One region of the Lysinibacillus sp. EB106-09-02-XG168 genome, then DNA from elsewhere that is predicted to be linked to it. Evidence: riboswitches for the same ligand, from Rfam matches in the RefSeq annotation. Region 1 holds a riboswitch; each other region holds the start of a gene.
What was found. Region 1 has a riboswitch for thiamine pyrophosphate ahead of thiM (hydroxyethylthiazole kinase). Riboswitches for the same ligand answer to the same signal wherever they lie in the genome.
Positions count from the first base shown of each region.

Region 2: linked by a shared signal. The riboswitch ahead of thiW (energy coupling factor transporter S component ThiW) and the one ahead of thiM (hydroxyethylthiazole kinase) in region 1 are both predicted to bind thiamine pyrophosphate.
Region 3: linked by a shared signal. The riboswitch ahead of AC3WSO_RS13000 (ABC transporter substrate-binding protein) and the one ahead of thiM (hydroxyethylthiazole kinase) in region 1 are both predicted to bind thiamine pyrophosphate.

Region 1 covers NZ_JBYTDN010000003.1:3,690,684-3,701,813, reverse strand. The annotation lists gene thiI (tRNA uracil 4-sulfurtransferase ThiI) at 1-222, shown strand, start outside; gene AC3WSO_RS18810 (alpha/beta-type small acid-soluble spore protein) at 376-591, shown strand; gene thiE (thiamine phosphate synthase) at 738-1,370, opposite strand; gene thiD (bifunctional hydroxymethylpyrimidine kinase/phosphomethylpyrimidine kinase) at 1,360-2,184, opposite strand; gene thiM (hydroxyethylthiazole kinase) at 2,184-2,939, opposite strand; TPP riboswitch at 3,028-3,126, opposite strand; gene mbcS (acyl-CoA synthetase MbcS) at 3,369-4,958, shown strand; gene sppA (signal peptide peptidase SppA) at 5,154-6,167, shown strand; gene AC3WSO_RS18780 (RDD family protein) at 6,180-6,797, shown strand; gene ltrA (group II intron reverse transcriptase/maturase) at 7,388-8,650, shown strand; gene tpx (thiol peroxidase) at 8,926-9,429, shown strand; gene AC3WSO_RS18765 (class I SAM-dependent methyltransferase) at 9,519-10,448, shown strand; gene AC3WSO_RS18760 (universal stress protein) at 10,493-10,942, opposite strand.
Region 2 covers NZ_JBYTDN010000003.1:879,799-890,928, reverse strand. The annotation lists gene AC3WSO_RS05140 (ABC transporter substrate-binding protein) at 1-460, shown strand, start outside; gene AC3WSO_RS05135 (MFS transporter) at 663-1,859, shown strand; TPP riboswitch at 1,925-2,032, shown strand; gene thiW (energy coupling factor transporter S component ThiW) at 2,134-2,631, shown strand; gene AC3WSO_RS05125 (VWA domain-containing protein) at 2,864-5,461, opposite strand; gene AC3WSO_RS05120 (vWA domain-containing protein) at 5,445-7,190, opposite strand; gene AC3WSO_RS05115 (DUF58 domain-containing protein) at 7,202-8,077, opposite strand; gene AC3WSO_RS05110 (AAA family ATPase) at 8,074-9,069, opposite strand; gene AC3WSO_RS05105 (DUF8809 domain-containing protein) at 9,081-10,487, opposite strand; gene AC3WSO_RS05100 (ABC transporter permease) at 10,500-11,130, opposite strand, start outside.
Region 3 covers NZ_JBYTDN010000003.1:2,476,138-2,487,267, forward strand. The annotation lists gene AC3WSO_RS12985 (ABC transporter ATP-binding protein) at 1-581, opposite strand, end outside; gene AC3WSO_RS12990 (ABC transporter permease) at 559-1,329, opposite strand; gene AC3WSO_RS12995 (thiamine-binding protein) at 1,326-1,619, opposite strand; gene AC3WSO_RS13000 (ABC transporter substrate-binding protein) at 1,621-2,616, opposite strand; TPP riboswitch at 2,790-2,900, opposite strand; gene parC (DNA topoisomerase IV subunit A) at 3,071-5,503, opposite strand; gene parE (DNA topoisomerase IV subunit B) at 5,500-7,476, opposite strand; gene plsY (glycerol-3-phosphate 1-O-acyltransferase PlsY) at 8,171-8,773, shown strand; gene AC3WSO_RS13020 (HesB/YadR/YfhF family protein) at 8,793-9,083, shown strand; gene AC3WSO_RS13025 (spore germination protein) at 9,211-10,758, shown strand; gene AC3WSO_RS13030 (Ger(x)C family spore germination protein) at 10,773-11,130, shown strand, end outside.

The DNA.
Region 1 (11,130 bases):
GAGAAAATTGGCACATACGAAACGTCTATTCAGCCATTTGAAGACTGCTGTACAATTTTTACTCCTGCAAGTCCAAAAACAAAGCCAAAGCTTGAAAAGGTTGAGCATTACGAAAGCTTCTCGGATTTTGATGAACTCATCGAACGAGCAGTGAAAAACCGTGAAGTTTACATTTTCCCGAAAAAAGAACAAGAAGCCGATAAATTTGCGGATCTTTTATAGAAGAAACTTGCGAATTCATAAGAGCCGACTCAAAAGTACATTTTGAGTCGGCTTTTTTAGTCCATTTCCTTATGAGGTACAATTTACCTGAAATATTTTTGTATTAAAAATCTAAAATCGCACATTCTATATTCACAAGGAGGTGAGAAACACATGGCAAACAACAACAACCGCAGTTCAAATCAACTTGCTGTACCTGGTGTAGAGCGCGCACTTGATCAAATGAAATACGAAATTGCACAAGAATTTGGTGTTCAATTAGGAGCTGACGCTTCAGCTCGTGCTAACGGTTCCGTTGGCGGTGAAATCACTAAACGTCTTGTACAAATGGCAGAATCTCAATTAAAAGGTATGCCGAACAACCAATAATTGCTTAATTAGCAATTATTAAAATTAAAACCAGTGACCGTAAAAGGCACTGGTTTTAGTTTGTTTAAAATGTTTATTTTTTATCCCACATAAACAAGGAGTAATTTAAACCCGCTTGAATGACGCCCACTGATTAAAGTTTCACTTTATCCTACAAATGCTTTAAATATAGAGACTGTATTCGAAATATCCTCACTTTCGCAAATTGCGGAAATAACTGCTATCCCATCTGCACCTGCTTTAAATACCGTATATGCATTCGAACAGTTTATGCCTCCAATTGCAACGATAGGCAGCTCTGGATATTGTCTGCGAACTTGCTGTAAAAATTCAGTTCCACTAGGCGGTTTGGCGTCACTTTTAGAAGTAGTTGAAAAAATTGGACCAATACCTACATAGTCAGCACCATATTGTAAAGCAGTTTTTAATTCCGCTTGAGAATGAACAGAAACACCTAGTATCATATTGCCAATTTTTTCACGTACCATTGACACAGGGAAATCTTCTTGGCCAATATGAACGCCATCTGCTCTAAGCTTAATAGCTAGCTCAACATCATCATTAATAATAAACGGAACATGATACTGTTGACAGAGCTTTTGACATTTACGAGCAAAATTTTCATAGGCTTGTCCAGTAAGGGGATTTGGCCCTTTTTCACGGTATTGAAACATAGTAATTCCAGATAGGAGAGCTTTCTCTAATACGGTTAGTGGCTCCTGTTTGAAAACATTACCTGTGCCCATAATAAAATATAGCTGCAGATCGTCACGTTTCATGAATGATCACCTCGTAGGAATCTTTATACTGTTGATAAGCAAAATGATTTGTTGGACCGTGGCCATTCCCAATAGATAAATCATGAGTTATTGCTAATTGAATAAATTTTTTAGCTTCCTCAATTGCCTTTTCTATAGGTAGCCCAAGACCAAGAAAAGCAGTTAATGCAGCGGAAAATGTACAGCCTGTACCATGCGTGTTTTTTGTTGCAATTCGAGTAGATTGCATAGAAAATGATCGACCATCTTGAAAAAAAACATAATCAGTAGCATAACATTTATCTTCTAAATGACCGCCTTTCATAACGACACATTGAACACCTGTCTGTAATAAGATTTGGGCTACTTCGTTAATATCTGCTAAAGAATTAATTTTTCTTCCAGAAAGGGTTTCGGCCTCAGGAATGTTTGGCGTTACAATTGTTGCTAAAGGTAGCAAATAATTTCGTAATGCCTCAATTGCTTCTTGCTGTAATAAGCTCTCGCCACCTTTTGCGATCATAACAGGATCTACAATAAGTGGAATATTTACTTCGGCTAAAATATGTGCAATTGATTGGATGATTTCGGAGGAAAACAACATTCCTGTTTTAATAGCACTAATTGAAAAGTCCTCGATTAGCGCTTTCAGTTGTTTTTCAACAAAGCTCACTTCAATTGGTAAAACATCCGATACACCCAAAGTATTCTGGGCTGTTAAAGCAGTAATGACAGACGTTCCAAATACTTTTAATTCCTGGAATGTTTTTAAATCAGCTTGTATACCTGCACCGCCGCCACTATCTGAACCGGCAATTGTCGTTACAATATGCATTATTCTTCACCTTCCTTTGAAAGGCGATGTAGTTCATTTAATACAGCAATTTGAAAATCGCCAATGAATCGAGTAGAAGAAGCGGCTTTTTCTGCTAATTTTTTATATAGCGATAATGTTTCTAGTAATTGGTCAAAAGGTTGAGCTCCTGCGGTGAAGGAGGCACAACATAGTGCACTCAATAAGCAACCTGTTCCAGTGACTTCTGTCATTTGCGAATTTCCACCTGTAACCCATTGCTGATGTTTGCCATCAGTAATAAAATCCTTTTCACCTGTCACAATAACAATACAATTGTAAAGTTGAGCTATTTTCTGCGCCTCTAGTTCTAAAGAAATTGAACCACTACCACTATCTACGCCTTTTTGTTGCCAGTCTACATTGGCAATTGCTGCAAGCTCTCCGATATTACATCGAATTGCCGCAAATTTTATTTCCTCCAATAAATGCTGTACCGTTTGTTTCCGGTAAGTCGTTGCACCTGCTGCAACAGGATCTAAAACAACCGGAATACCAAGAACATTTGCTTTTTTTCCTGCAAGTAACATGGATTCTTTCATTCGCTCATTAAGGGTCCCAATATTGATCAATAAGCCTGAGGCGATTGTGACCATTTCCTCAACCTCATGACCGTCATCAGCCATGACTGGGGAAGCGCCTATTGCTAATAAGCCATTTGCTTGGAAATTAGCAACAACATAATTCGTCATGCAATGAATAAGTGGATTTTGTTTACGGATCGTTTGGAATATCAATTTAAGTCCTCCTCGTTGGATGGACGTAAGCGTGCAAAAAAGGCCCTTTTTCGTGCGCAAAAAACACGTAAAAGAGCCTTTCATCAGTAAGTCGATGTGAATTGCTCCCTACGTCAGTATTAACTAACAGGTTCAAAGGGTCAGGTTTTACCTTCTCAACTCTAAATGAGTCCCCCTGCAATCATGCTTTTAGTTGACCAAAATGTACCATATTATTCATTCGCGTTCAATAGGAGTTTTTTATTTGCATTCAGTAATTCTGTGCGAAAGCGACGATTACGCCAAATTGAAATGAATAGAAGCTATACGTGACTGATGCCATATAGCGGAGCATGATAGTTGTCACGACTTTAATGAATTAGAGTGAATTCCATTGAAAATGATAAAAATTGAGTTTTATAATGAGCGTAACAAAAGGGGGCAATTGCCATGAAAAGAGAAGATTTAATCGCACCAGAATGGTATAACATTTCAGAGGAAATTGAGAAATATGCGCAGGATCCTACCAAAAATGCATTATTAGTTTATGGCGAAAACGAGGAAATTCAGTACTTAACATATACAACTTTACTTGAAAAGGCGAATCAGGCAGCACATGTATTTACCTCCCAAGGTTTAAAAAAAGGCGACGTAATTTTAGTCATGGTACCGAGATCAGTGGAAGCATATATCGTGTATATTGCAGCTTTGAAGGCAGGCTTAACTATTATACCTAGTTCAGAAATGCTGAGAACTAAAGATATTGAATATCGAATCAATCATGCCGATGCAAAAGGAGTTGTTGCATTTGAGCCTTATATTGAACAATTTGATAATGTGGATAATTTAGAAGCAATAAAGCAATTTGTCATTGGTCATGCACATGAACCTTGGCAACCGCTGCTTGAAAAAATGCAAAGCCAACCAACATCTTATATATGCGCTACTCCAACTAAGAGTACAGACATTGCATTTTTAGCATATACAAGTGGTACAACAGGCAATCCAAAGGCAGCGGTACATAAACATAGCTGGGGTTACGCACACTTGCGAACTACTGCACCAAATTGGTTAGGTGTTCAAGAGGGTGATATTGTTTGGGCAACAGCAGCTCCAGGCTGGCAAAAATGGATTTGGAGTCCGTTCCTCGCTACTTTAGGAAGTGGTGCAACAGCATTTGTTTACAAAGGTCACTTTGATGCGGCAACTTACTTTGCATTGATTGAAAAATTCAATATTAATATTCTATGTTGCACACCAACCGAATATCGATTTATGGCGAGTCTTGAAAATTTACAAAATTTTAATGTAAGTACAATACGTCAGGCTGTGTCAGCAGGTGAACCTTTAAATAGTGAAGTGATAAAAGTATTTTCCGAAGTTTATAATTTACAAGTACGAGATGGCTATGGACAAACAGAGAATACATTACTTGTTGGTACAATGGTAGGGATGGAGTCTAGAATGGGATCAATGGGCAAACCTACTCCGGGTAATACTGTTGAAATTATAAATGATATGGGAAATCCTGTTGCGGTCGGGGAAGTTGGAGATATTGCTGTACACTGTGAAACGCCCGCGTTATTTAAAAAATATTTAAACGATCCAGAACGGACAGATTTACAATTTAGAGGCGATTGGTATATTACCGGAGATCGTGCATACAAAGATAATGACGGTTATTTTTGGTTTGAAGGACGTGGGGATGATGTCATTATTTCTTCTGGGTATACGATTGGCCCATTTGAGGTAGAAGATGCGTTGTTGAAGCATCCTGCAGTGAAAGAAACTGCCGTTGTTGCAAGTCCAGATGAGATCCGTGGAAATCTCGTGAAGGCGTTTGTTGTGCTCTGTGAAGGCGAAGTTGGTAATGAAACACTTATAAAAAACCTACAAAGCTATGTAAAAACTTTAACAGCCCCATATAAATATCCTCGTGCGATTGAGTTTGTTACTGAGCTGCCAAAGACCTCATCAGGCAAAATTCGTCGTGTCGAATTACGAGAGCAAGAAAAAATTCATTCTATCACACATCATTAATTTCCTAAGAAATAATGTCGAAAATCAAAGTTCCTGCTTTTTTTATGAACTTTGATTTTTTTTATAATATTAGGTAATGTATTATAGGTTGAATAGTTAAAGCTTTTGCAAAGTGTGGAGATCAACTTCGTATTATTGTGATAAGCCAAATTATTGCAATAAGTATGAAACAAATTATTGAGGAGGCAGAAAAATATGAATGGTAAAAGGTGGGCTGCTTTAATAATTGCAGGTGTGCTATTAGTATTTTCATTAGGAATGAACACTATTTTTGCAATATTTAAATCAGATTTCTTTAGCAGTTTTGATAGCTTGGTTGCTGGAGACGACTTGACGGTATTAGAAGAGGTAAAAGAAAGCGGCGATTTGGATAAACGTATTGCATACTTAAAGGTTGATGGTACGATTCAAGATGTTGGATCAAGTACATTATGGCAACCAATTTCTTATGATCATCAATTTTTCTTAAATCAATTAGATAATATTTTATATGATGAGACTGTGGAAGGTATCGTCTTAAGTGTTAATACACCGGGTGGTGGTGTAAAGGAATCAGCAGAAATATATAAAAAGCTGTTGAAAATTAAAGAAGAACGACAAATTCCAATCTATGTATCTATGGATTCGATGGCAGCCTCAGGTGGTTATTACATTTCAGCACCTGCAGATAAAATTTTTGCGCAACGCGATACAATTACAGGTTCGATTGGTGTCATTATGCAATCTATTAATTATCAGGCGTTAGCAGAAAAAGTTGGTGTGAAATATGAAACGTTTAAATCTGGTGAACATAAGGATATGCTTAGTCCAATGCGTGAAGTGACACCGGAAGAGCGTGCTATGATGCAAGACATGATAAATGAAACGTATCAAGAATTCGTTAGTATTGTTGCAAATGGACGTAATATGTCTGAACCAGATGTGAAAAAAGTGGCCGATGGTCGAATTCTTAGTGGTAAGAAGGCCCTTGAAGCAGGGTTAGTTGATGAGATTGGTGATGAGGAAGCAACAATTACTGCATTGCGTAAAGACTTTGGTTTAGAGGACGCAGAATTATTCGAGTATACATATGATGTGGGTGGCTGGCAATCATATGTTGGGATGAAAATTGGATCCGTATTTGGTCCATCAGCAGAGGAAAAAATGCTGATGAAAATTATGGCGGACTATAAAGCACCTAAAATGATGTACCTATATGGCGAATACTAAGGAGGGCGTACAATGACAAACAATGAAATTGTTATGCAAGGGTCACCCTCTATGGAGAATGCTCACCTAATGGATGAGCCAAATACGAATAAGATTTATGCATTAAAAACGGCAGGCTTTTGGATACGTTTTTGGGCCTTTTTAATAGACGGATTAATTATTTCAGCAGTAGGTGGAATTCTCGTTAACCCAATTTTTTATTTAATGGATTGGTCATTATCTGAAACAGTGTGGTATGCACCGATTTCGATTATATCCGCTACTCTCTATTACAGTTATTTCGTATTAATGACGAGATTTTTTGGGCAAACATTAGGGAAAATGATATTTGGATTACGTGTTATTTCATTAAAGCATGAGAATCTCACTTGGTCAGACGTATTATTCCGTGATTGGATCGGGCGCATCATCAACACCATTTTTATGCCACTTTATATTCTAGTAGGCATCTTACCGAACAATCAAGGTTTACACGATTACTTCGCGGATACAACAGTCGTTCATGAAAAAATATATATAGAAAAAAACATTGTGGAACCTCCTTTGTCAATCAAAGAGGAAAAGACTGAACTTGTATCTCTAGAGGAAAAATCAGAACCTGAAAAGCTAGAGGAAAAAAACGAAGAATAATGGTTAGAGCTGTCTCATTGCAGAGACAGCTCTTTATTTGTGCGCCCGGCATGCATATGAACTATAGGGTGTAAGTCCCGAACCCCGAAGACAGAAGTAGAGGTTAGCCAAGAGCAAGGGTGTCCGTGGCGACGCGGAATCTGAAGGAAGCTGGAGGCAAAACACCGGTCCGAGGAACACGAACCTCATAGAAGGCTAGGTATGATTGGATGAGTTTGCAAATCAAAACAAAGTCCTTTCTGTCGAAGGTCATATCGAGTAAATGAGGCGGATAGATGGTGTGAAAGTGCACGTGCTTACCCGGGGAGGTCTGATGGAAACGTGAAGTACCCTTCATAAATTACTTGGTGACAAGTAGCTGAACCATCAGAAGTCAGCAGAGGTCATAGTACGATTGGGTCTAGAACTAATCGGAAGGACCGAACAACTAAGAGAGAATAGCCCTTGGCATTCCATCTTGAATGAATAAACACAGAAAACAGAGAAACCTCACGCTTAGAAAGTAATGGTGAAGTCCATGAGGGTATTTGCGGAGGGTGTAGTTCAGGTGGGCATAAGAAGACAAGCTATTCACGGAAAGGAACGAAATGGTGATGTTGAATCAAATTCTAGCACGTCCGAATATGATACAAGCATTAAAGCGAGTGGAAGCGAATAAAGGAAGCCAGGGAGTAGACATGATGCCCGTACAAACTTTACGTCAGCACATCCTCGAAAACTGGGAATCCATTAAAGCGCAAATTCTAATGGGAACTTATGAACCGCAACCAGTACTTCGTGTCGAAATCCCGAAACCAGACGGCGGTGTGCGTCTATTAGGAATCCCAACCGTGACAGACCGTTTGATTCAACAAGCCATATCGCAGATATTATCAAAAGAATATGACCAAACTTTCTCGGACAACAGTTATGGGTTCCGACCAAAACGGAGTGCTCATGACGCAGTCCGAAAGGCGAAGGGTTATATGAAGGAAGGATATCGTTGGGTTGTGGATATGGATTTAGAGAAATTCTTTGATAAGGTCAACCACGACCGATTAATGGCAACATTAGCGAAAAGAATTCATGATAAATCATTATTAAAACTTATCCGTAAATATCTCCAAGCAGGTGTCATGATAAATGGAGTTGTTTCAAGTACAGAGGAAGGAACACCGCAAGGTGGACCATTAAGTCCACTTCTTTCTAATATCGTGTTAGATGAGTTGGATAAAGAATTAGAGAAACGTGGTCATAAATTCGTTCGCTACGCAGATGACTGCAATATCTATGTGAAGAGTAAACGTGCAGGAGAGCGTACAATAGCAAGTGTACAGCGATTCGTCGAAGGTACATTACGCTTGAAAGTGAATGAGTCCAAATCAGCGGTAGACCGACCGTGGAATCGAAAATTCTTGGGTTTTAGTTTTTCACACCATAAAGAACCAAAAGTTCGGGTGGCGAAAACAAGCCTTCAACGAATGAAGAAGAAAATACGAGAAATTACCTCTAGAAAGATGCCATTTCCAATGGAATATCGTATCGAGAAATTAAACCAATATCTAATTGGATGGTGTGGATATTTTGCGCTCGCAGATACACCTTCAGTATTCAGTAAATTAGACAGTTGGATTAAGAGAAGGTTGCGAATGTGTCTTTGGAAGAATTGGAAGAAACCCCGAACCAGAGTCAGAAATCTCATTCGTTTAAAAGTTCCGTACGGAAAAGCATACGAATGGGGAAATACCCGAAAAGGGTACTGGCGCATTTCAAAAAGCCCCATATTGCACAGAACCCTCGGCAATTCCTATTGGGAAAGCCAAGGGCTGAAAAGTCTGCAAGTTCGTTACGAAACTTTGCGTTATTCATCTTAATTGAACCGCCGTATACGGATCCGTACGTACGGTGGTGTGAGAGGTCGGGAGTTAATCACTCCCTCCTACTCGAATTGGGTGATTCATCATTAGTTTGTTGGGAAATCAACCCTACATTATGGTGATGAACTTGGAAAAAGGTGCAACGTTTAGTAAACATGGCTGAATAGGTGCCAAAAGATTTTTCAAAACTATTTTTGATAAGCTGTCTCAGTTGCAATTAATTCCCTCCATTTAGTAATATTAAGTACATATGATGATTAGGAGGCGTTTACATGGCACAAGTAACATTTAAAAATGGTCCAGTAACACTTGTAGGGAACGAAGTAAAGGTTGGAGATCAAGCACCAGATTTCACTATATTAGCGAATGACCTGTCACCTGTTACATTAAAAGATTCAGAGGGGAAAATTCGTTTATTTAGCGTGGTACCATCATTGGATACTGGTGTATGCGATGCGCAAACACGTCGTTTTAATGAAGCAGCAGCTGGCTTAGGTGATAATGTAGTAATCTATACAGTATCTGTTGACCTTCCATTCGCTCAAAAACGTTGGTGTGGTGCTGCGGGTATTGATGCTGTTCAAACAGTTTCAGATCACCGTGACCTGTCTTTTGGTGAAGCATATGGTGTCTATATTCAAGAGTTACGTCTTCTAACGCGCGCAGTATTTGTTGTGGATGCAAATGACAAAGTGACATATGTGGAATATGTTCCTGAAGCAACAGACCATCCAAACTATGAAGCGGCGATTGCGGCTGTCAAAGCACTAGCATAATTTATTGATTTTAGGCTAAGATATTACTAGACAAAGGAGCTGTGACAAGTTTTTGTCACGGCTCTTTTCTGCGTGAAAGGAAGTTGGATATGGAAAATATCGAGAAGTTGTTTGGAATGCTAAATGAACATGCTGAAAAGATAGAAAAAGAACATAATATTACATTGCTAGAGGGTATTCTAGATGGCTTAGAGGCATGGCTAGATGGGGAAGTTGATTTTTCACAAGAAGGCGCTACAAAGGAAGATGTGCGCAAAGCGATTCAAATTGCTGTTTTAAAGGGAATGCGAAAAGGCTCTCAGCCGAATCATCAGATGACACCAGATACTCTTGGGTTATTAGTTGGTTATTTTGTGGAGCAACTATTTGCAGATCGTCTAAAAACCGAAAAAATTTCGATTTTAGATCCAGCAGTAGGTACAGGGAATTTACTCCTAACTGTTATGAACTTATTAGACGAGAAAATAGAGGCATCAGGTGTTGAGGTTGATGAACTACTTATTCGTATAGCTGCTGCTACAGCTGATTTGACAGAGCAGCCTGTTTCTTTATACCGTCAAGATGCGTTACAAGATTTATTAGTAAGTCCTGCAGATGCTATTGTTTGTGATTTACCCGTGGGCTATTATCCGAATGAAGATATCGCATTAGACTATGAGCTGTGCCCTTCAGAAGGGTTGAGCTATGCGCATCATTTATTTATTGAGCAATCCATTAACTACACGAAGGATGGAGGCTATTTATTTTTCCTTGCACCAACGCATCTCTTTGAATCTGAGCAATCGAAACAACTGCATAAATACATTCAAAAGCATGCTTGGATTCAAGCAATTATTCAATTGCCAGATACAATGTTCGCCAACAAAGCACTAGAAAAGAGCATTGTCATTTTACAAAAGCAAGGTAAGGATTTCAAAGCGCCAAAAGAGGTGCTATTAGCAAAAGTACCAAATATGCAAAATAAACAAGCTCTAGCTATGTTCTTTGAAAAAGTGAAGATGTGGCAAGAAGGGAAATAAGTAAAAAGGTATCCAATATTGGATACCTTTTATGTAATACAAAATTAATTTTCAGGTGTGCGGATAACAAGTACGTCACATTTAGCTGAGCGTACAATCGCTTCAGATACTGAACCGATTAGGAAGCGTTCTACTGCATTTAGACCAGTTGCACCACAGATGATTAAGTCTGCGTCTACAATTTTAGAAAGCTCTTTTGTAATGATATTTTTTGGTGAGCCATACTCAATTACAAGGTTAATATTTGTTAAGCCTTCTTCTTCAGCTTGTTTTTTGTAACCATTTAGTAGCTCTTCAGAGAATGCTTGAGCACGCTCTGCAATCGAACGGTCATATGCTTCAATAGCAGCGAAAGAACGTGTATCAATAACATTTACTAAATTTAATACAGCACCATCGTTACGTTTTGCTACATCAATTGATTTACGGAAAGCGTATTCAGCTTCCTTCGAACCGTCTACTGCAACTACAATGCTTTTATATTTATTAGCCATTTGTATTACCTCCCTGATTTGTATATGTTGATTATACCAAATGATTTTCCAAAGGAAATACTTTCCGGAAGAAAAAATGTGAAAAAATGAAGACGTTTACAGTGATTCTGTTTATCATCATAACATAGGGGATTCACATTTCTCTAAGGCGCTGTGAACTCAAGGAGCTTTACAACCTTCACTCTTAT
Region 2 (11,130 bases), 2.8 Mb from region 1:
ACTAATCACATTAGCGCCAAATGTAAAAGCTATTATCGGGGATGAAATTACACCGCTGATGGTTAATAAAGAAGCGGCTGTGGCACTCACTTGGTCTGGTCAAGCAGCTGACATGTTGTCAGAAAATGAAGATTTAGACTTTGCTGTACCGAAGGAAGGCTCAAACTTATGGTTTGACAATATGGTCATCCCCAAAACGTCAAAAAATCTAGATGGTGCACATGCATTCATTAATTTCATGCTAAAAGCTGAATCAGGTGCTAAAAACGCTGATTATGTAGGCTACTCTTCCCCTAATATTGCAGCGATGAAGTTAATGGATAAGGAAGTTGTATCTGATAAGCGATTCTATCCTTCTGAAGAACAACGAAAAACACTAGAAGTATATAAAAACTTAGGCCCTGATTATTTGGGTAAATACAATGAGTTGTTTTTAGAATTTAAAATGAGTATTCGATAAACCTAAGCTGTTCTCACATTACGTTGAGAACAGCTTTTTTGTTTAGATGGAGGCGAATCCCAAGGGAAAGACTGGTGCAGGGATTTGTTTTAATAATTAGAATCCCCATAAATAAGTCTCTTATTTCAGACTTATAGTCAATAGTAAACGTACAAGCCTTATGGTAGACTGTAATATATTTGATTAAAGAAAGGGGTATTCGATGACCCAGCAGAAGTCTAATAAGGCGGCTTTGTATATTTTAATGTTTAATATGTTTATCGCAATGGGGAGTATCGGAATTATTATTCCTGTCATGCCTGAGTATTTAAAACTATTTGGTGCTGCAGGACAAGTACTTGGCATGTTGATTGCAACGTTCGCCTTAGCACAATTCGTATTTTCTCCAATTGCTGGGAATCTTTCAGATCAATACGGTCGAAAAAATCTCATTATCTTCGGTCTTATCGTAACAGGACTTGCACAAATTGGTTTCGGGCTTTCTACAGATGTGTGGATGCTCTTCTTGGCACGCTTTTTAGGTGGCCTTGGTTCTGCATTTGTGGCACCTCCTATTATGGCATTTGTGGCTGACGTCACAACGTACGAGGAACGCGGAAAAGGTATGGGGATGATAGGGGCAGCAATGTCCTTTGGTTTTATGATTGGACCAGGTATCGGTGGATTCCTCTCAAAAGTTAGTTTACATTTCCCATTTTATACTGCTGGATTTGCAGCTATCTTAGCAGCTATTTTATCGTTCTTTTTATTACCTGCTACAAAACCGAACACAGCGAAAAAGGCGCAGAAGCAGGATAATCTTGTAAAGCAGATGGCCCGTTCAGTCCGAATGCCTTATTTTGTCATGCTAATTATCATGCTTGTATTCTCTTTCGGAATTGCTAACTTCCAAACAACATTATCATTATTTGTGACAGAAAAGTTTAATTACACACCTACTGATATCGCCATTATATTAGTAATGGGCGGCGCTTTTGGTGTTGTTGTACAAATGTTTGTTATTACACCGCTGTTTAATCGCTTCGGCGAAATGAAAGTAGTGTTAGTCAATTTATTTATTGCAGCCGTTTCGATTTTCTTAATATTATTCGCATCTGGCTTTGCACTTATTTTAATTGTAGCGACAATCTTCTCTACAGCTACGACATTGATTCGCCCAGCTGTCAACACACTGATTTCGAAGCTTGCAGAAAATGAACAAGGCTATGCAGCTGGTCTGAATAATGCGTATATGAGTCTTGGTAATATGATTGGTCCAGCTTTAGCAGGTATGTTATTCGATTGGAATATGAACAGTCCTTATATTTTCGGGTCTATTATTTTAATGGCTTGCTTCTTCATTGCCCTTATTTGGACAATGAAAAAAGCGCCACACCTTATGCATCCTGATTCAAATTAGTCTTAAAAGTTATTGACTATTTTTAGTAGTGTGCTACATTATTAGGATAAAAACTAACAGTAAATTCTTACCACTAGGGGAGTCTTTAAAAGGCTGAGACGTATATGGTCATATACGGACCCTTTGAACCTGATCTAGTTCACACTAGCGGAGGGAAGTGGCGACACTTGCTTTTAAATATGTAAATGCAGGGCCGCTTCCTATTGCTTTTAGGAAGCGGCTTTTTTGTCGGGTTTATCAGCGATTCACTAAATACTAAAAAGGAGTGGAAATTATGTCAATTCGAAAATTAACAATTATGGCCTTGTTAGTAGCAATTGCCGTAGTAGGTTCTACCTTTGTTTCAATACCAACGGGCATTGCGCGCGCCTATCCTGTGCAGCATGCCATTAATGTTATTGGCGCGATTATTCTTGGACCAGTACCTACCATTTTGGTCGCCTTTGTCACAGGTATTATTCGTATTTTAACAGGCACAGGCTCATTACTAGCTATACCTGGCAGTGTTATTGGTGCTTTATGTGCAGCTCTTGCCTATAAATACAGTGGCAAACAATGGCTAGCATGTGTCGGTGAAATGTTCGGTACAGGTATCATTGCCTCACTTATTGCAGTGCCCTACGCACATTTATTAATGGGGACTTCTGTTGCTGCTTTATTTTTCATGCCAGCTTTTTTAACTTCAAGTACTATTGGGGCTATCTTAGGCATTGTCGTTACCAGCAATTTACGTAAAACAGTATTTGTAACTAACCTAAATACTCTTCTATAAATTATAAATCCTTTTTGAAGGGATGAGAGATTTATCGAAATAAATTTATGTTTTATCGAAACAATTTTAAAATTTATCGGAACAATTTCAGACTTTATCGGAATATTTCAGAAAATACAGTATATATGACCGCACTAATAGTTTTCAGTGTCATCAACTTTTGATGATAGCCTTGGAAATGAAAAAAACGATGGCTCATTACTATAAAGCAATGAACCATCGTTTTAAATTACTAAGATCGTTTTTTCATGCCCTTTAATAGCTGGGCAACATTTGTGTCCTCTGCCTGTATTGGTTTATCCTCGACAAGCTGCTCTTTTTTCTTCGGCCTAGTTAAGAAGCTCCAGCCAAAGCGTCTAATGGTAATATCAATGAAGAATAGTAGCATTCCCGCTAATAAAAGCCTTGTTGCAATATTTTGGCGTTCCGCACCTTTTTTAGTAAATTCACGGAATACTTCGCCAGGTTCTTTTAACACGGAGCCGCCTGTTTGCTTTGTTAGTTCTTCGACTAGCTTATCATTCACTGGACGTAATTCATATTCAGCACTATAAGGTACACTTAAACCAGCCTGGTAAATGGCCTTTTCTTCATCGGCAATGCGGAAGAAAATGAGTCCTGGTTCTGCTCGTACGACAGCTCGAACTTGTGAAGCTGAAATTGTTTCAAGCTGTGTTTCAAGTTCTTCACCCACTTCATTGACAGCGACAATATCTAAGAACGCCGCTTTATTTGTTGGGTCAGTGATGACAAATGAACCGTCTGATTCTAGCCGTACATCATAGGCAACATCGTTATAGCTCGGTAGCATTTTTGAAATAAGTGTTTGCCAAAACATGCCCCAATTTTGCCATCTTGCCCAGTCTCCCGTCCATTTCCCTGTCGAATCAGAAGTAAAGGCGAATGTTTTTCCAAGGCCATATTGCCATTCTGCAAGTACTGGATCTTCCTTCTCACTTTCTGCGATAACAGTGGCCCCCTGCTTTACTGTCGTACCTAAATAAGCATTCATTTTAGGTACCCCATTTACAAATAGCGTATTCCAGCCAGATGCATTAAATATAGATGGGTAGAATGGGTTATCTTCAATATATGTGCGTGAAATCATAGCAGTTTCACGAGATAAAATAGATGGGATCGTCTGCTCATCAACAACATCATAGAAACGTCCACTGCCCATCTCACTGAGTGCTTCAAGTAAGTTAGCATCTGCATCTTGACCAATTGCAACTGTTGATAGAGTCGTGCCATTTTCTTTTCCTTGTGCAATTAAGTCTTCATAGTTACCCGACTGTGACTGTCCATCTGTTAATAAAATAATATGCTTACGCTGCAACTTTAAATCTGCTAGATTTTCATAAGCTTTAGCAAGTGAACCATATATTTCAGTACCCCCACCTGGCGTTACAGATAAAATCGTATCTACAGCTTCTTCCTTATTGCCAAGTGGCCCTGTCTCAATAATTTCCCAAGGTCGGTCATCAAAGGCAATAAACCCGAGCGTATCCTCATCTCGTAGCATTTCAACTGAACGGGCGGCAGCCTCCTTAGCAAGCTCTAACTTTGCTCCAGACATACTTCCAGAGCGGTCAAGTACGATTGCCAGCCCTAATGATGGTAATTGCTCCTTACCTTTAATCTCCATTTCAACAGGTAGTAAAGTTTCGATTGGTGTTTTAAAATAACCGCCTAAGCCAAAGCTATTTTCGCCACCAACCATTGTAAAACCGACACCAAAATTTTTCACTGCTTGCTCAATAACAGTCATTTTTGCCTCGCCTACTAAATGGCCTGGCACATTATCAAAAATGATGGCATTGTATTGTAAATAACTAGAAAGCTCATTTGGCAGACTTTTAGCATCTACCACATCATAGGAAATGGATTGATTGCCAAGTGCTGCTGCGATTGGTGATGGTGTTTCATAACCATTAACAATTAATAAATGCGGTTCACTTTGCACCATCGTGACGCTTGTTAATTTATTATTTTCAAAAATTGCATCCTGTTCAACCTGCACGAGTGCCTCATATTTTACAAGCCCTTCTGTCGTTGCTGAATGTTTAAACGTAAATACATTTGAACCTTCTGTAAGTTCCACTACTTCACGGTGAATAAGCTTATCGTTTTCGTATAGTAATAGCTCACCTTGTTCTGCTACAGTTGCATTTATTTCAGCGACTAACTGCTGTTGCTCACCTACATAAGCAACTTGTGGTGTAACAAAGCTTTTCATGGATACATCATTAGCAACAGGTTGGTTAAATGGCACTACATCAACACTTATATTTGACCCTTTAAACTTCGATGCATATTCTAAGGCATCTCCTTTTGTTTCATTGCCATCCGTTAAGAGCACAAGTCGTGTTGCTTTTTTTGGATCTACAATACCTGAAGCGAGCTGTAGGCTCTGTTCAATATTTGTTTGATCTGTTGCTTTTATAGCTGTAAACTTCGGTACTTCCTTTAAAGATTTCGATAAAATGGCTTCCGTTTGTAATGTCGATGAAAAAGAATAAATTCCTGCAAGCTGTTCATCTTTTTTCGACGGTAAACTTTCTGCTATAAAATTGGCCATCTCATCATCTGTACCATTCATTGAAGCAGAACGGTCAACTAAGAACAATACTTGTTCTTCCTTTACAGGCAATAAAATATAGGGCCCTGCAAGTGCAAAAACTAAACAGCATATTGCCACAATACGAATACCTAGTACGACGATATGGGTTTTTTTTAGTCGCTGACGCTCGCGCCAATAGGTCCATCCAAAATACATAAGCAATGGAAGTAAAAGCAACAATGCTAATGGCATATTAATTCGTAAATCCACGACGTCGTTGCACCTCCCACTCTAAAACAAGTAATACTAAGATCATAAGGATAAGCCAAGGTACGAACGATGTTTTCGATATTTCTTCCTTACCGTTGTCCGGAAGCTCTCCAAGCGTATAGCTTGTCCCTTTTTCAATCACACGCTCTTGCGCTTGAAGCTGTATGATGAAGCGCTTTTCTTCATATTTTGACCGAGCTGTATAAATTCCTGGCTTCATTGGTGCTGTTAATAGACCATTCGTAATGGACGATAAAAACTCAGCTTCCTGCGAATATATACTCCAATCACCCTGTGTTAAAGCAACTGCACGTTGCTCATTTGGTGTGAAAATACCAAGTGAACCTATTGATGCTGAAAGCTCCTGTTCAGCACTCCATAAAAATAACGGGAATGAAGGATGTAACGGCCAATCTGTATCTGCAATATCAGCTAATACAACAATATCCCCTTCAGGTGAACGCTGAATAAATGGTAGGTCTCCAACTGATGCAATCGTTTTATAGTCATCGAATCCAGGATATAATGCACTGACGTAAATATCTTTCAGCTCACTAAATGCAAACAATGCATCACTTGTTGTACTGACTTCTCCAGTACCTTCAACCTTCTCAACGTCATCCCGTCCAAATAATACAATTGGCTTATCCATCTTTTCGAGTAGTGCCGTCTGATTGGTCACAATAGTGGCATCCAAATTGTCAGCCAGCTGTGAAGATGGAACAATTTTCACGCTACTATTAATCGTTTGCAAACCTTTTTGAATGAGTTGATGCATACTTTGATCGACAACTACTTTTGAAGTAGCTGTTTGTAGCAATACAGTTTGTAAATTATCAACAGTATAATCGTCCTTAGCATCTATCTTGGCAGTCATAGTATCTTCTAACGGTAGGTCTTTAAATGTTTTCGTTACGGCTTCATTTGGAGGTAATGCAACACTTTCCGTAACGATCTCCTTACCCTTAACATTTTCTATAGAAAGTTTTACATTTTGCTCTTTGTCCGTATCATTTTGTAGCTGTACAAGTGCCATAGCAGATTGTCCATCTGTAGTAGCAGCAAAACGTGTCATCGCGATATTTGTTAAATCCTTTGCAGATCCTTTTACGATCCACTTCACCGTATCTTTTTCCATCGGTAATTGCTTTTTATCGAGCGAATCTGTAAAGATATAAATAGATGTTGGTGTATTACCGACAAAAGCTTGTGCCGCATCTAGAGCTTTATTCATTTGAGCTGTCTCATATGTTACTTGTAACTGTTGAATGGCTTTTTCAATATCTTTAGTATTTGTTTCCTGCTGTAATATAGCTTTTGGCGTATTACCTGTTGTAATGAGTGTCACAGGCCTTCCATCAAGCTCATTGACCAATGACAGCATTTCTTTTTTATGTGTATCAAATGTTGACTGCTCTTTCCCCGCTAACATCGTTGCAGACGTGTCTACTATGAAAATCGTCTGCGCACCAACGATCGTTGACTTTTTAACATATGGATTCATTAATGCCAGTACGAGTAAAAGAAGTGCTAGCAGTTGTAAATAGAGCAGAGCATTTTTTTGTAAATGTTTTAAGTATGGTGACACACGTGTTTCTTGCATAATTTCCGACCAAAAAAGTATGGAGGATACGGGTTGATCGGTATATTTTTTTCGAAAGAAATAATATAGAAGGACAATGACCGGGATGATGGCCGTCCAGCTAAAAAGTATTTGACTAAAGCCCAATACGGCTCACCTCACCTAATCCAATGTGCTTTTATTAATTGTTGGAAGATGGCATGCTGTAACCCATCCTCTACTTTAAGTTGTAAATGTCGAACACCGAAGCGCCGACAAATTGCTTCAAATTCCTCTTCATGTAATAAACGTCTTACCCTATACGTGTCTAGAACTTTAGAAGACATCGTAACATTGACATCTCTGCCCGTTTCACGATCAAGTAAGCGCACATCACCCGTATATTCTGGTGCTATTTCTTCTTGTGTAACTATTTGCAAAATACGGACATCCCCCGCAAAGCGTGGTAGCCTTTTTAAAAGTTGCTCCCATTCCTCGATTGGCTCAAGTCCGTCTGTGACAATAAATAGTACGGTGCTATCTTTAGGCAATGCTTTGAAAGCTCCTTGTGCGAAGCTATTTGTATAAGTTGCTTGCTCTATCTCTGTGACTACCTGTAAAAAGGCGCGACGATACATAGCACCCTTACGACGGAACGGTGGTTTCACCTCATCCTGTAGAAAAGAAAATGATAAGCGATCATCGCGGCCGAGCACCATTAGGCCAAGAGAGGCGACAATTTGCCGTGCAAAAGTCCATTTTGCTTGATCGCCCATAGATTTAGTTGTATCTAGCAAAATGTGCACGCGCATTTCTTGTTCATCTAAAAAACGTTTAATGAAGTATTTATCAGTTCTCGCAAAGACGTTCCAATCCACCTGACGTACATCATCACCTAAATGATATTCACGAAAATCCGAAAAATCGAGCGATGCCCCGAAGCGTTGCGAACGGTGCGAGCCCTTGTGCTGCCCACGTAATTTGGAGGCCGTTGCCACTTGGAAGCGACTGATTTTCGCTAACCAATCCTCGGGCAATAATAATTTTTGTGTCACCTGCTAACACCTTGCTGTACTTTTTCTAAAATGACATCAATTACATCGTCTGCTGTTTTACCTGAAGCCTCCCCTTCATAATTCAACAGCATACGATGGCGTAACACTGGCTTAGCTACAGATTTAATATCCGCTACAGAAACGTGGAAACGTCCATTCATAAGCGCCCTTGCCTTCGCTAATTTGATTAAACTTTGTAAACCTCGAGGACCGCTACCATACATCGCATATCGCTTGACCTCATCAATGGCATCCACTCTTTCAGGATGTGTAGCCACAACAAGGTCCGTCGCAAATTCGAGCATTTCATCAGCAACGAGTACTTCCTTAACCATTTGCTGCGCTTCAATCAGTGCTTCTGTATCCATGATCTTTTGAAGACCAATTTCCTTAGCGCCTGTTGTACGCTTCATAATTTCCATTAGTTCACTTTTCTCAGGATAAGGCACAAGAATTTTACATAGAAAACGGTCCATTTGTGCTTCAGGTAAAGGGTACGTTCCCTCCATCTCTATCGGGTTTTGTGTTGCTAACACGAAGAATGGTCTTGCCATCTTCTTTGTATCTCCCAAAATTGTTACAGTTTTTTCACCCATTGCTTCAAGCAGTGCACTTTGTGTTTTTGGTGTTGCTCGGTTAATCTCATCCGCTAATACCATTTGGCTAAAAATCGGACCAGGCTGGAACGTAAACTGCTGCTTGCCATCGGCTGTGCGCTCAATCATACTTGTCCCTGTAATATCCGCTGGCATTAAATCTGGTGTAAATTGAATTCGCGAAAATGATAAATCTAGTACTTCAGAAATTGTACGGATTAACATCGTTTTTCCTAAACCTGGTAGGCCCTCTAATAATGCATGCCCATCAGCAAGGACTGCGTATAATGTATAATCAATGGCTTCCTCTTGGCCAACGATAAAGCGATGAATTTCTTCCTTCACTTGTTGTAATTTCGTACTCATTTCAACATATTGTTGCTCTGTAAATGCCATTCCTTTTCCTCCTACTTAGACTCAATTGACGTGAAATAAGATTGCACGACATTTTGTAAATCCTTTGGTAATTGTAAACGCTCTGAGCTTTCTAAATAGCTATCTTTATAGGAACCTATAACTTCCTCATACGGTTGGATAGAACCTTTAGTAATCGGGCCATTTCCTTGTTGCTCTGAAATATGTGATCCATCTCCTAATGCTCCACCATCAACTGAAGTCTGACTAGAGCCACCCATTCTATTTGGCGTCGTTAATAAATCGCGGCCGCCCTGTCCTGTGCCTGCACCTTGACCTGATCCATTGCCATTGCCATTACCATTTCCCTTACCATTTCCCTTACCATTTCCCTTACCTTGTCCTTGTCCTTGTCCCTGTCCCCGTCCCTGTCCTTGTCCTTTGCCTTGTCCTTGTTGATTGCTCTGATTCGATCCTTGTGCCTGACCTTTACCACTAGCCTGTTGAGAACCGTTTTGAGAATTAGGTTGGCCTTGTTGTCCTGTTTGACCTTGCTGATTGTTATTAGCACTATTGGCACTCGCAATAGCATTTTGTAGCGTATTGCTTGCGGGTTTTCCAAGCTTGCTCATAGCTGTCTGAGTATCATTTGCATTTTGCGTTAGCTCCTGCTGCATTTGGGCGAGCTCTTTCATTTGCTCCACTTCTTCCTTCGATAAGCCTTTGTCGTCAGAAGCACCCTCCTTACTAGCCGTTTGCTTATCCTTTAATTGTTGCTCCTTTAAAGCAAGCTCCTTTTGCTTTTTCACAACTTCGCGTAATGCTTCTTCAGCTGTTTCTGTCTTTTTTAACGTATTTTGTAATTCTTTTAATTGCTCTTTCACTTCTTTTGTTTCTGCTTTTTTCTCTAATTTAGCAACTTCCTTCTTTACGTCTTCAATGACAGCTTTTTCTTTTTCAACCTCAATTGCTTCAATTTGGGGAGCTGCTGGGAACATATAAAGAATGGCCAGTACGACAGCTGTTCCAAATAGACCAATCAATGCTTTGGGACGAAACAAATTTTTCTTTCGTGCCTTAAATTCAGCAAATGCCTTTTCAACGTTCTCAATCGCTTTCGTTAGTAGAGATTGAACGAGTGGGTCCTTATCGTCCTCGAACGATAAGGCAGTCACAAGCTCATTGTGAGAAAAATAATCATCCAGTGTATGCAATGCTTCCTTTTCTTTTATACGCTTCCACCACATAAACAGCACTGTTGCTAGTACAACAACGATAAAGGTAGCAAGAGCTGTTTGGCGATAATACGGCCAAACAAAGAGCCTTGATACGAGAAAGAGGGCAGCACTCGAAAGCAATGCCAAAAACAAGCCGTACTGTGCAATTGGAATGCTTCTTTCTACTGTTAAACTCGTCTTTGCACGTTGAATATATTTTCGTAATTGCTTACGACGCTCCATAATATTTCCTCCTTATCGATTACTTTTCATATTGGCACGTAATTTTTTAAGCGCAATTGTTAAACAAACAATAATGATCAATGAATAAGCTATTAAATAACTAATCCATACAGGTAATCTCACTCCTGAAACTTGCACTAAAGCATCGCCCATAGATGATGAGGTAAGCGTAAGCATTAATGCACCTGGGTTAATAGAAGCCCAGAAGTAAGCCATATAAGAAGTACCCGTACCTACGGCATTCCCCATTTGATGGAAGGCCATTGATAAAAAGAAGAAAAACGCTGTAATGCCACCTAAAAAAATGATCGAACCGTACGTAGAAATCATCGCAACAATTGTTCGTTTTGTAATGGTTGAAAACATCACACCAATACTACCAATGGCTACAACTGTTAATAAATAAAATAAAAATATCGAGATTAATTGAGACGGTGATACGCCACCAAATAAAAATACTAAACTATACAATGGTAACCCTGCGATAAGCATTAATACTAAAAATGCTACCGAGGATAATAATTTCCCAATGATGATTTGAGTAGAACTTTGTGTCGTTGTTAGTAAAATATTTAATGTTTGCTTTTCCCTTTCACTACTAATTGCACCGGCAGTTAAGCTCGGTGTAATGAAAAGAATAAGA
Region 3 (11,130 bases), 1.2 Mb from region 1:
TCAGCTAAAAATAGAGCTTCCTCAATATTATGTGTAACGAACAATATAGATTTTCGATATTTCTCCCAAATCGATAATAGCCACACCTGCATTTCTAGCCTTGTAAACTCATCCAGTGCAGAAAACGGTTCATCTAAACATAAAATAGGTTTATTACTGACAATTGCACGGATAAACGATACCCGTTGTTGCATACCACCCGACAGCTCATTAGGATATGCATTAACAAATGTTGCGAGCCCCACTTTATCTAACCATTCCTTCGCAACGTTAACATTAGGTTTTCCATGAAGCTCCTCGACCATCATGACGTTTTCTATGATCGTTCGCCACGGTAATAAACATGGCTGCTGAGGCATATAGCCAATCGTCCCTCTTTTTTTCTGGATATCTGTGCCGTTTAATAAAATAGCACCTTTATCAATAGAAGAAACACCACCAATTAATTGAAAAAGTGTACTTTTCCCACTGCCTGACGGACCGATAATCGCTACAAATTCCCCATCCTTCACCTCAAAAGATAAATTACGGATAACTGGAAGGGAATCAAAGGATTTATCAATGTTTTGAATGCTTAGCATAGTTTCCTCTCCCCTTCACACCAAGTTTTTCTATTAATCGAATAGCACTAAATAATAATAAACTTAAAAACACGATAGCGAAAATCGCTACAAATACACGATCCGTTCGAAATGAAGACTGTGCCAATGTCATATAAACACCAATCCCCATTTTCGCTCCTAACCATTCCGCAATAACCGCCCCCATGACGCTATAGGTTGCTGCTATTTTAATGCCTGAAAATATCGCTGGATACGCATAAGGCCATTCTAACTTCCAAAAGGTTTGGGCTTTCGTAGCACCTATCATCTCAAAATAATGCTTTAGCTCAGGCGAAGTTTGACGAAAACCATCCATTGCCGAAATAACAATAGGGAAAAAGCACACAAGACAAATAATAATGAGCTTTGGCAATAAACCAAAGCCAAACCAAATGATTAATAATGGTGCTAGGACAAGTACTGGGACATTTTGCGACATAATGAGAATAGGGTAAAATAGCTCCCTTATAAACGTAAAACGATGTAATAGCACCGCAACTGTTAGCCCACATAATATCCCGATAGCAAGACCAAGAAGTGCTAATTGGATAGTAGCTAAAGCATGCGGCACAAACGTCTCATACGATTGAAAGCCCTCTTTCAAAATGGCACTCGGTGCAGGCAAAAGCCAATGTGGAATATCAGCAAAACGGACAATTAGTTCCCATATGAATAAGAGGAAGGCGATAAAAATTATCGTCCTTCCTTGTTTAACAGCCTGCTTCATCCCTTGTATTTCTCCGTTAGCGTATCCATTGTAATACCGGATGGCTGATATAAAATTTTCACTTGCGTAATGACATTGATTGCGCCAAGCTCGATCATCTTGGCATTCATTTCTTCAATAATTTGCAGCAAAGTCGTAAGCTCGCCTTCCATTGTCGTTTCTAATGGATGAACTTCATATTTCAACCCTGAAGCGTCGATCACTGCAATCGCTGCATCGACAAACGGGATTACATCCTCATATGTTTCAGTTTTCGGGATAATTTGTACACTTATTAAAGAGTTTGCCATATTACTTTGTCTCCTTTTTCGGTAAAAAGTCGTTTGTAAATGCTTGTTTTGCGTTAAATTCGCCCTCTAAAACTTTGTTGTCAGCCATCCATTTCGCGTAGTTTTCCCAGACAGCTAATTTTTGCTCGCCCCATTGTGCAGCATCGTCTTGATACTTATCTGCTAACCATTCCTGACTTTTATGCACAAGGTTCTTATCTAAATCAGGTACCGCTTCTAGTAAACTATCAGCTGCCTCATTAGGGTGTTTTATTGCATATTCATAGCCCTTTGCTGCAGCAGCGACAAATGCTTTTACCGTCTCAGGATTATCCTGAATCATTTTTTCATTTGTAGCAAGTACAGGGGTGTAATAATCTAACTGCTCACTATAATCTGTTAAATAAAGCATGTTCAGCTTTTCGCCACGAAGTTCTGCTTCAATACCTGTCCATGCATAATAAATCCACGCAAAATCAATATCTTTTTTCATCATAGTGAAGAAATCTAAATCACCTGCATTGACGATATCTAACTTATTAATATCCGCATCTTCTGTTTGCATTAGTGATTGTAGTACAGCCTTTTCAAGCGGTGCACCCCAGCCACCGTATGTTTTCCCTTCAAAATCCTTTGGTGACGTAATACCTTTTGATGCGGTAGATGCGAAGCCAGAAGTATTATGTTGTATAATCGCTGCAATCGATACTAAAGGTACATCCTGCACACGAGCCTGCGTAATCCCTTCCTGATAGCTTACGCCAAACTGAGCCTTTCCTGATGCCACGAGCTGATCTGCACCCGTTTCACCAGGTAATAAAATATCAACATCTAAACCTTGTTCCTTAAAGTAGCCAAGTTTTTCCGCTACATATAAACCTGTATGATTTGTGTTCGGTGTCCAATCAAGAACTACCGATACTTTTGTTAATCCTTTAGCATCCTTTTTAGCCTCTTTTTCGCTACAGCCCACTAATGTTAAAAGTGCAACCATTAGGACCAATAACCATTTTTTCATGCTGAATCCTCCAAGTTAGTAGTGTGAAAGTGTTCATGATTGAAAGTGTTTACCAGAAAAAAGCGTATTCACGGTCTGTTTACACTAAAGCCTGTCCATGCAATAAAAGTCTGAAAACATAAAAAACGTCTAGGATTCCTCCCAGACGTTTTACAATCAGTATCAAAAACTTTCTTTTTTGAATTGATGTTCCCTACGCTGGTACGAGCCAAATCAGGTTCAAAGGGTCAGCGTCTATCGGACACAATCTCAGCTGGCAACTACCAGCCCCCCCACATTCTTTCCATATGAACTTTTCGATGATTATTATACCCATATCCATCCGAAAATGACAAGGGTCTGTTTACCGATAGTGCTGAATTATTATTAAACAGCCTCATAAAAGCACAAAGCTGATTGGTTTCATTTTATAAAAAAACCCAGCTCTCAAAGGGGCTGGGCTAGAAAACTAATGTTATTTCTCTTCTTTTTTGACCGCGAAGACATGTGAAATGGCACCGTCTGTAGCTATATCCACTTTAAAGGAGCCATTTGAATGGCGATCTGCTCGAGTTAATGCTTGTACATCAAGGGACTCTTGCACACCTTTTTCCGTTTCAATCATTAGCTGTTCCCCATCAGTGACCTTGACTACAGCCACGATTCGATGCGGGTTCGCTTTTAACTCTGTTAATACTTTTAAGCCTCGTTTTGCACGACTAGTCATTTCTACTTCGGCTACATTCATTTTCTTCACAGCACCGCGTTGCGTAACAATTGCCACATAGGACGTTTCATCTGGCGGTAAAACATTGATGCCAACTAATGCTTCTCCGTCTTTCAGGGTAATCCCTTTGACGCCACCTGTTTTTACACCTGTTACTGGTAATTCCTCGATTGGGAAACGAATTGCATAGGCAGTATCTGTCGTTAACATTAGTTCTACCTCGTCCGTCACAATACTTGCAAAAATCATTTCATCGCCTGATTTGACATTCATCGTTTTTATCGGCTTGGAATAGCGTGTTACAGCATAATCTGCTACTGATGAGCGTTTAATTTGTCCATCTTTCGTAGCCGTTAAAATATACGTATTGGCCTGTTCGAATGTCTCAAAACCATATACAGCAATAATAGATTCATCTTCTCCGGTTGGCACAATACTTGAAATATGCTGACCAAGATCCTTCCAACGAATGTCAGGTAGCTCATGGACAGGCTGATAAATATAATTGCCTCGATTTGTGAACAGCAGTAGATGATGCTGTGTATTTAAATGTGCTTCATATAATAAATAATCGGAATCTTTCATGGCAAAATCCTGACCGTTTGAAGCTGCATGTGAACGTGTAGATGTTCGCTTAATATAGCCATCCTTTGTAACAGTCACTACGACCTCTTCACTTGGTACAAGGACATCTAACGTAATTTTGATTTCTTCAATCTCTTGCTCGATTTTTGAGCGACGAGGCTCTGCAAAGCGTTTTTTAATGTCGAGCAATTCTTGTTTAATGACACGTACAAGCTTTGCTTCACTATTAAGAATCCCTTCAAGCTTGGCGATCAGTTTATTCAGTTCATCTTGTTCATTGCGAAGCTCTGTAATATCTGTATTCGTTAATCGGTATAATTGCAAGCTAACGATTGCCTCTGATTGTACTTCTGTAAAGTCAAACTTCGCCTGTAAATTCGTTTTTGCATCTCTTTTATCATTCGACGAACGAATCGTTGCAATGACTTCATCTAAAATAGACAATGCCTTTATCAAGCCTTCAACTATATGCGAACGATCTTTAGCCTTTTGCAAATCATAAATAGAGCGGTTTGTCACGACTTCCTTTTGATGGGCAATATAAGAATCCAATAACAATGGCAATGTCATCATTGTCGGACGACGATTATGGATAGCAATCATATTAAAATTATAGGCTACTTGTAAATCAGTTGTTTTAAACAAGTACTGTAAAATCCCTTGTCCTGGAACATCTTTTTTCAGCTCAATGACAACACGTAGGCCGGTACGATCTGATTCATCGCGAATTTCTGCAATTCCTTCAAGTCGTTTATCCACGCGTTGCTCATCGATTTTCTTCACAAGATTTGCTTTATTGACATCATACGGTAATTCCGTAATAACGATTTGCTCTTTGCCACCTTTAATTGGCTCCACGACTGCTTGAGCGCGCACAATGATTTTACCGCGTCCTGTCTCATATGCCTTTTTAATACCATCGACACCTTGAATGATGCCACCTGTTGGGAAATCAGGCCCTTTAATAACGGTCATTAATTCATCAACAGTGGAGTTTGGCTTATCTAAGCGCATAAGAACACCGTCTAGCACCTCATCAAGTGCGTGAGGTGGGATGTCTGTCGCATAACCTGCCGAAATACCCGTTGAACCGTTGACTAATAAGTTCGGGAAGCGAGCTGGTAAAACAGTCGGCTCCATATCCTGATCGTCAAAGTTTGGCACAAATTCAACGGTTTTCTTGCCAATATCGCGGAGCATTTCTGCTGCAATAGCAGATAGTCTTGCCTCTGTATAACGCATGGCTGCCGGTGGGTCACCATCAACAGAGCCGTTATTCCCATGCATTTCAATAAGCATATGGCGCGCCTTCCAATCCTGACTCATGCGCACCATTGCTTCGTAAACTGAGCTGTCACCGTGTGGGTGATAATTACCGATAACATTACCGACAGTTTTGGCTGATTTACGGAATGGTTTATCGTTCGTATTGCCCTCTGTAAACATCGCATATAAAATACGTCGTTGCACAGGCTTAAGACCGTCACGTGCATCTGGCAACGCGCGGTCTTGAATAATATATTTACTATAGCGACCAAAACGGTCACCCATTACTTCTTCTAAAGGTAAATCTTGATACTTTTCCGTACTACTCATGCTTGGTCCTCCTCTTGTTGGATGAATTCATTTTCTAAAATATTTGAATCATCCTCCATACCGAAGTCTACATTAGCTTCGATCCATTTACGGCGTGGCTCTACTTTATCGCCCATTAATGTTGTCACACGTCTTTCAGCACGTGCACCATCTTCAATCGTTACACGAATTAATGTACGCGTATCAGGGTTCATCGTCGTATCCCACAGCTGGTCAGCATTCATCTCACCAAGACCTTTATAGCGCTGTAATATGTAACCCTTTCCAACTTTTTTAATGGCCTTTTGTAAATCATTTTCGGTCCAAGCATATTCAATCACTTCTTTTTTACCAGTGCCTCTTGATATTTTATAAAGCGGTGGTAATGCGATAAATACCTTTCCAGCTTCGATTAATGGTCGCATATATCGATAGAAAAACGTTAACAGCAACACTTGAATATGCGCTCCGTCTGTATCAGCATCGGTCATAATCACGACTTTGTCATATGCTGCATCCTCGACGGAGAAATCTGTTCCGACACCAGCACCAATAGCATGGATAATCGTTGAAATCTCTTCATTTTTCATAATGTCCTGAAGCTTTGCTTTTTCAGTATTAATAACTTTACCACGCAATGGTAAAATCGCTTGGAACGTACGATCTCGCCCTTGTTTTGCAGAACCTCCTGCAGAGTCACCTTCGACTAAATACAGCTCGTTTTTCGCCGCATTTCGCGATTGTGCAGGTGTTAATTTTCCGGAAAGAATCGTACTGCCTTTTTTGCTTTTCTTGCCGTTTCGTGCATCTTCGCGTGCTTTACGAGCAGCTTCTCGTACTTGTTGCGCACGAATAGCTTTACGCACTAGAGATGCAGACAATTCAGCATTTTCCTCAAGCACATATAAAATTTGCTCCGAAACAACACTATCTACCGCCGAACGTGCCTCACTAGTCCCGAGCTTACCTTTCGTTTGACCTTCGAATTGTAGTAAATGCTCTGGAATACGAACAGAAACAATCGCAGCTAAGCCCTCACGAATGTCTGTCCCTTCAAGGTTTTTATCTTTATCTTTTAACAGGCCAATTTTTCGTGCATATTCATTGAAAACACGTGTTAACGCTGACTTGGCACCTGTTTCATGTGTACCACCATCACGAGTACGAACATTGTTAACAAATGAAAGGATTGTTTCTGAGTATCCATCATTGAATTGGAAGGCGAATTCTACTTCAATATCGTCTTGAATCCCTTCCACATACTTAACAGGATGAAGGACATCCTTCTCCTCATTCAAATACGCAACGAAAGCTTCAATGCCGTTCTCATAAAAGAAAACATCACCTTTGCCTTCCTCGCGTTCATCGATTAGCTCAATTTTTAAGCCTTTTAATAAAAATGCGGACTCTCGTAAACGTTCTGCAAGTGTATCATAATTGAATTTTGTTACAGAGAAAATTGTGTCATCTGGTAGAAAATGTACAAGTGTTCCTGTCTGTTTTGTTTGTCCTATTGCTTCTAATGTTGTTACAGGATGGCCACCGTTTTCAAAGCGTTGACGATACTTTTTACCGTCACGATGAATCGTTACTTCTAAAAAAGTGGATAAAGCATTTACAACAGAAGAACCTACACCATGTAAGCCACCACTTGTTTTATAGCCACCTTGTCCAAATTTACCACCAGCATGTAAGACAGTAAAGATAATTTCGGGAGTGGGTTTCCCCATCTTATGCATACCTGTTGGCATTCCACGGCCGAAGTCTCGAACGCTGATACTTTGATTTTTATGAATAGTGACAATGATATGAGAACCAAAGCCAGCCAGTGCTTCATCCACCGCATTATCTACGATTTCATATACAAGGTGATGAAGTCCACGGCCATCTGTAGAACCGATATACATGCCGGGTCGTTTTCGTACCGCTTCTAATCCTTCTAATACTTGAATGGCGTCATCATTATAGACGCTTGGTGACTGTTTATTCGCCAAAAAATTCCCCTCCAAAAAACAAAACGCATGTTCTATTTATGTTCTCTTCCTAATAATAATAGCATTTCCTGTCAATAGCTAGTGACAGACCCAATAAATTTTTAAAATTTCCTCACAGCTTTGTCGTTTTGAGCATGTTACCGGAAGAAAAAGTTGCAATATATGCATTATTATGTATTACTAACTATCCTATTCCCTTGACGCAGGATCATAAACATTAGTTCCATAAATAAAACAACATATGGCTAACTTCTGGTCATTTCTCTCATTTCAAAACGATGCCGATCGGTATAGGTTTTGGTCTTCCATACAGAAGCATTTGAAATTCCACTGCAAAATATACAGTACAGTACTTCATAGCTTCCTTCTGTCTATTTGAAAATTCATACTAACTTACTCTAGAAATTAAAGATAGACTTCTATTCTACCAAAGGAATGGATGATTGACAAAATTGCCTTTTTACCTATATTTCTAGAAAGGGCTTTCATACTGCCAACATGAATCATGTCAAAAACCCTAACATATAATCAAATACATATTAAAATCCTTGAAAAATAGTTATCTTTTATAATGAATTCAAGATACACGAAGAAATCTCCTTCATGTCATTGTAGATTGTAGAGAAAAAGTGTAGAATATTTATTACATATTATTAGTACCAAGTAATAATCAATGAATGAAAGGAGTCCAGCTATGCTAAATGGACTTATTATTTTATGTGCTTATCTAATCGGCTCTATACCTTCAGGATTATGGGTAGGCAAAATTTTTTATAAAACGGATATTCGTGAACACGGAAGTGGAAATTTAGGTGCGACAAACACATTTCGTATTTTAGGAAAAAAAGCGGGAATAGTCGTAACAATTATGGATGTCTTAAAAGGTACAGCAGCCGTATTACTTGTAGCTCTTCCTGTCTTCTCTGACGTCTCCATTCACTCGCTAATTCTTGGACTAGTAGCCGTTGTTGGCCATATGTTCCCTATCTTTGCAGGTTTTCGCGGAGGGAAAGCGGTAGCAACATCAGCAGGCGTTCTCTTAGGTTATTCATGGCCTCTATTTATCTTACTATTTATCGCTTTTGTTGTAACATTAAAAATAACGAAGATTGTAAGCTTAACTTCGATGATTGCCGCTTTAGTAGCACTTATTTATTCAATCGTTTATTATTTTGTTACAGGTGATTTTGCGTTAGGTATTTTAGTAGCTTGTTTATTTACCTTTATCATGTATCGTCACCGAGCAAATATTACCCGCATTAAAAATGGTACTGAACCAAAGGTAAAATGGCTGTAACGAAGAGAGGAGCATTCTAATGAATATCACACTAACAGATAAAGCCCTACAATGGTTTAAACAAGAAATGGAAGTAGAATCCGGAGATACGATTCGTTTTTATGCTAGATATGGTGGTTCCAGTCCTTTTCACGAAGGCTTTTCTCTTGGTATGACACGTGAAGAACCAATCGAAATTGGTGTAAAGACAGTTATTGACGATGTGACCTACTATATTGATGAAAAAGATTTATGGTTCTTCAATGACCACAATTTAAATGTAGATGTGGATGCTACTAATGACGAACTAAAATATACGTATACAAAATAAAGCAGTGTTTCCTTTCTTTATACGAAAGGAACACTGCTTTTTTCTATGAAATCACTTCCAACCTTAGTTTATCTTCTCTCAAAGTTGTACATTCTATATTTATGTAAAAACTTGAGGAGGAAAGAACATGTCTATTTCTAAAATTGCTGATACCTCCCAAAATAACAACCAACTATATAGTTCACTTTCTCAAAATTTAAAGTTGATTAAAAACACACTTGGGAATAGTAATGACCTTGTCATACGAGAAATAACGATTGGAAAAGCTGAACAATATACGTTAGCAATCATTTATATAGATGGCTTATCCGATAAAATAAGCATTTCTAATTCGGTGATTGATAAACTAATGCTTGATATTGAAGATCATCAAGATACAGAAATAGAAAAGATTATTCGATATTTGAGAGATTCTTGTTTAACAGCCGGCGATGTGAATGATATTTTCCATTTTTCAGCACTGTACAATTCTATTTTAAAGGGTAATACGGTCATCTTAATAGATGAATCTTCAACTGGTATCGTGACAAGTACACAAGGTGCAAAAGATAGAGCCATTATGGAACCAGCCACAGAGTCGGTTATTAGAGGTCCTAGGGAATCGTTTACGGAAACATTACGTACGAACACGGCCCTGCTCCGTCGAAAAATTAAAAGTCCTAATCTTTGGATCAAGACCCGGATTGTCGGTGAAGTAACAAAAACGGAAGTTGCAGTTATGTATATCAATGACATTGCCAACGAGAAAATAGTAGCAGAGGTTCTAGCCCGATTAGATCGTATTAATATTGATGGTATTTTAGAAGGCGGCTACATCGAAGATTTTATTCAAGATAACAAATTCACTATATTCCCTACTATTTATAATTCTGAACGGCCTGATGTTATTGCTGGTGAGCTATTAGACGGTAAAATTGCTATTTTAGTGGACGGTTCACCGTTTGTCCTCGTTGTGCCAGCATTATTTACATCCTTTTTACAATCAGCTGAAGATTATTATCAGCATTGGATGATTAGTTCTCTTGTACGCATTTTGAGATTTTTTGGAATTGCCCTTGCCTTGGTGGCACCATCGCTTTACGTAGCAATCACCACCTTCCATCAAGAAATGCTACCGACTCCGATGCTGATCAGTATTGCATCTCAACGTGAAGGAGTCCCCTTCCCTGCCGTTGTTGAGGCACTCATTATGGAGATTGCCTTTGAGGTGTTAAGAGAAGCAGGTCTTCGCATGCCAAGAACCATTGGACCAGCCGTGTCGATTGTCGGAACATTAGTAATCGGCCAAGCTGCTGTAGAAGCAGGAGTTGTATCAGCAGTAATGGTCATTATTGTAGCCTTAACAGCCATTTGTAGCTTCTTGTTCCCTGCCTATGGCTTATCCAATACAGTTCGTGCTCTTCGTTTCCCATTAATGATCGTATCAGCAATCGTTGGACTATTTGGTTTAATGTTTGGCCTGATGATCATCCTACTACATTTATGCAGCATACGAACTTTCGGTGTCCCATATTTAAGTCCATTCGGCCCATTAATTTTAAAGGATCAAAAGGATGCACTTGTGTTGTTTCCGCGTAGAGCTTTATTGACTCGACCACGCTTAGTTAGTAACAAAAACACTGTCCGAGGGCATAAATATTTTAATGCAAAAAAAAGGAATCAAAAGAATGTGTAAACGAGGAATAAACTATGTCAAAATGTAAGGCACTATGTTTACTAATGATTCTTACTATATTTTTAAGTGGGTGTTGGAGTAAGCGTGAACTCAATGAATTAGCAATTGTCGCAGCATTAGGAATAGATAAAGTAGATAATGAATATGACATAACTGTTCAAGTTGTAATTCCTGGTGAAATCTCCTCCAAACAGCCTGCTTCAGGACGATCACCAGTTATTACCTATCATTCAAAAGGTGCAACGGTTTTTGAGGCCATTAGAAAAATGACAACCGTAACAGCTCGAAAACTTTATTTTTCTCATCTTCAAATAGTTGTGCTCGGCGATGAATTAGCTAGGGAAGGAATGGGCAAGCCGTTAGATTTAATTT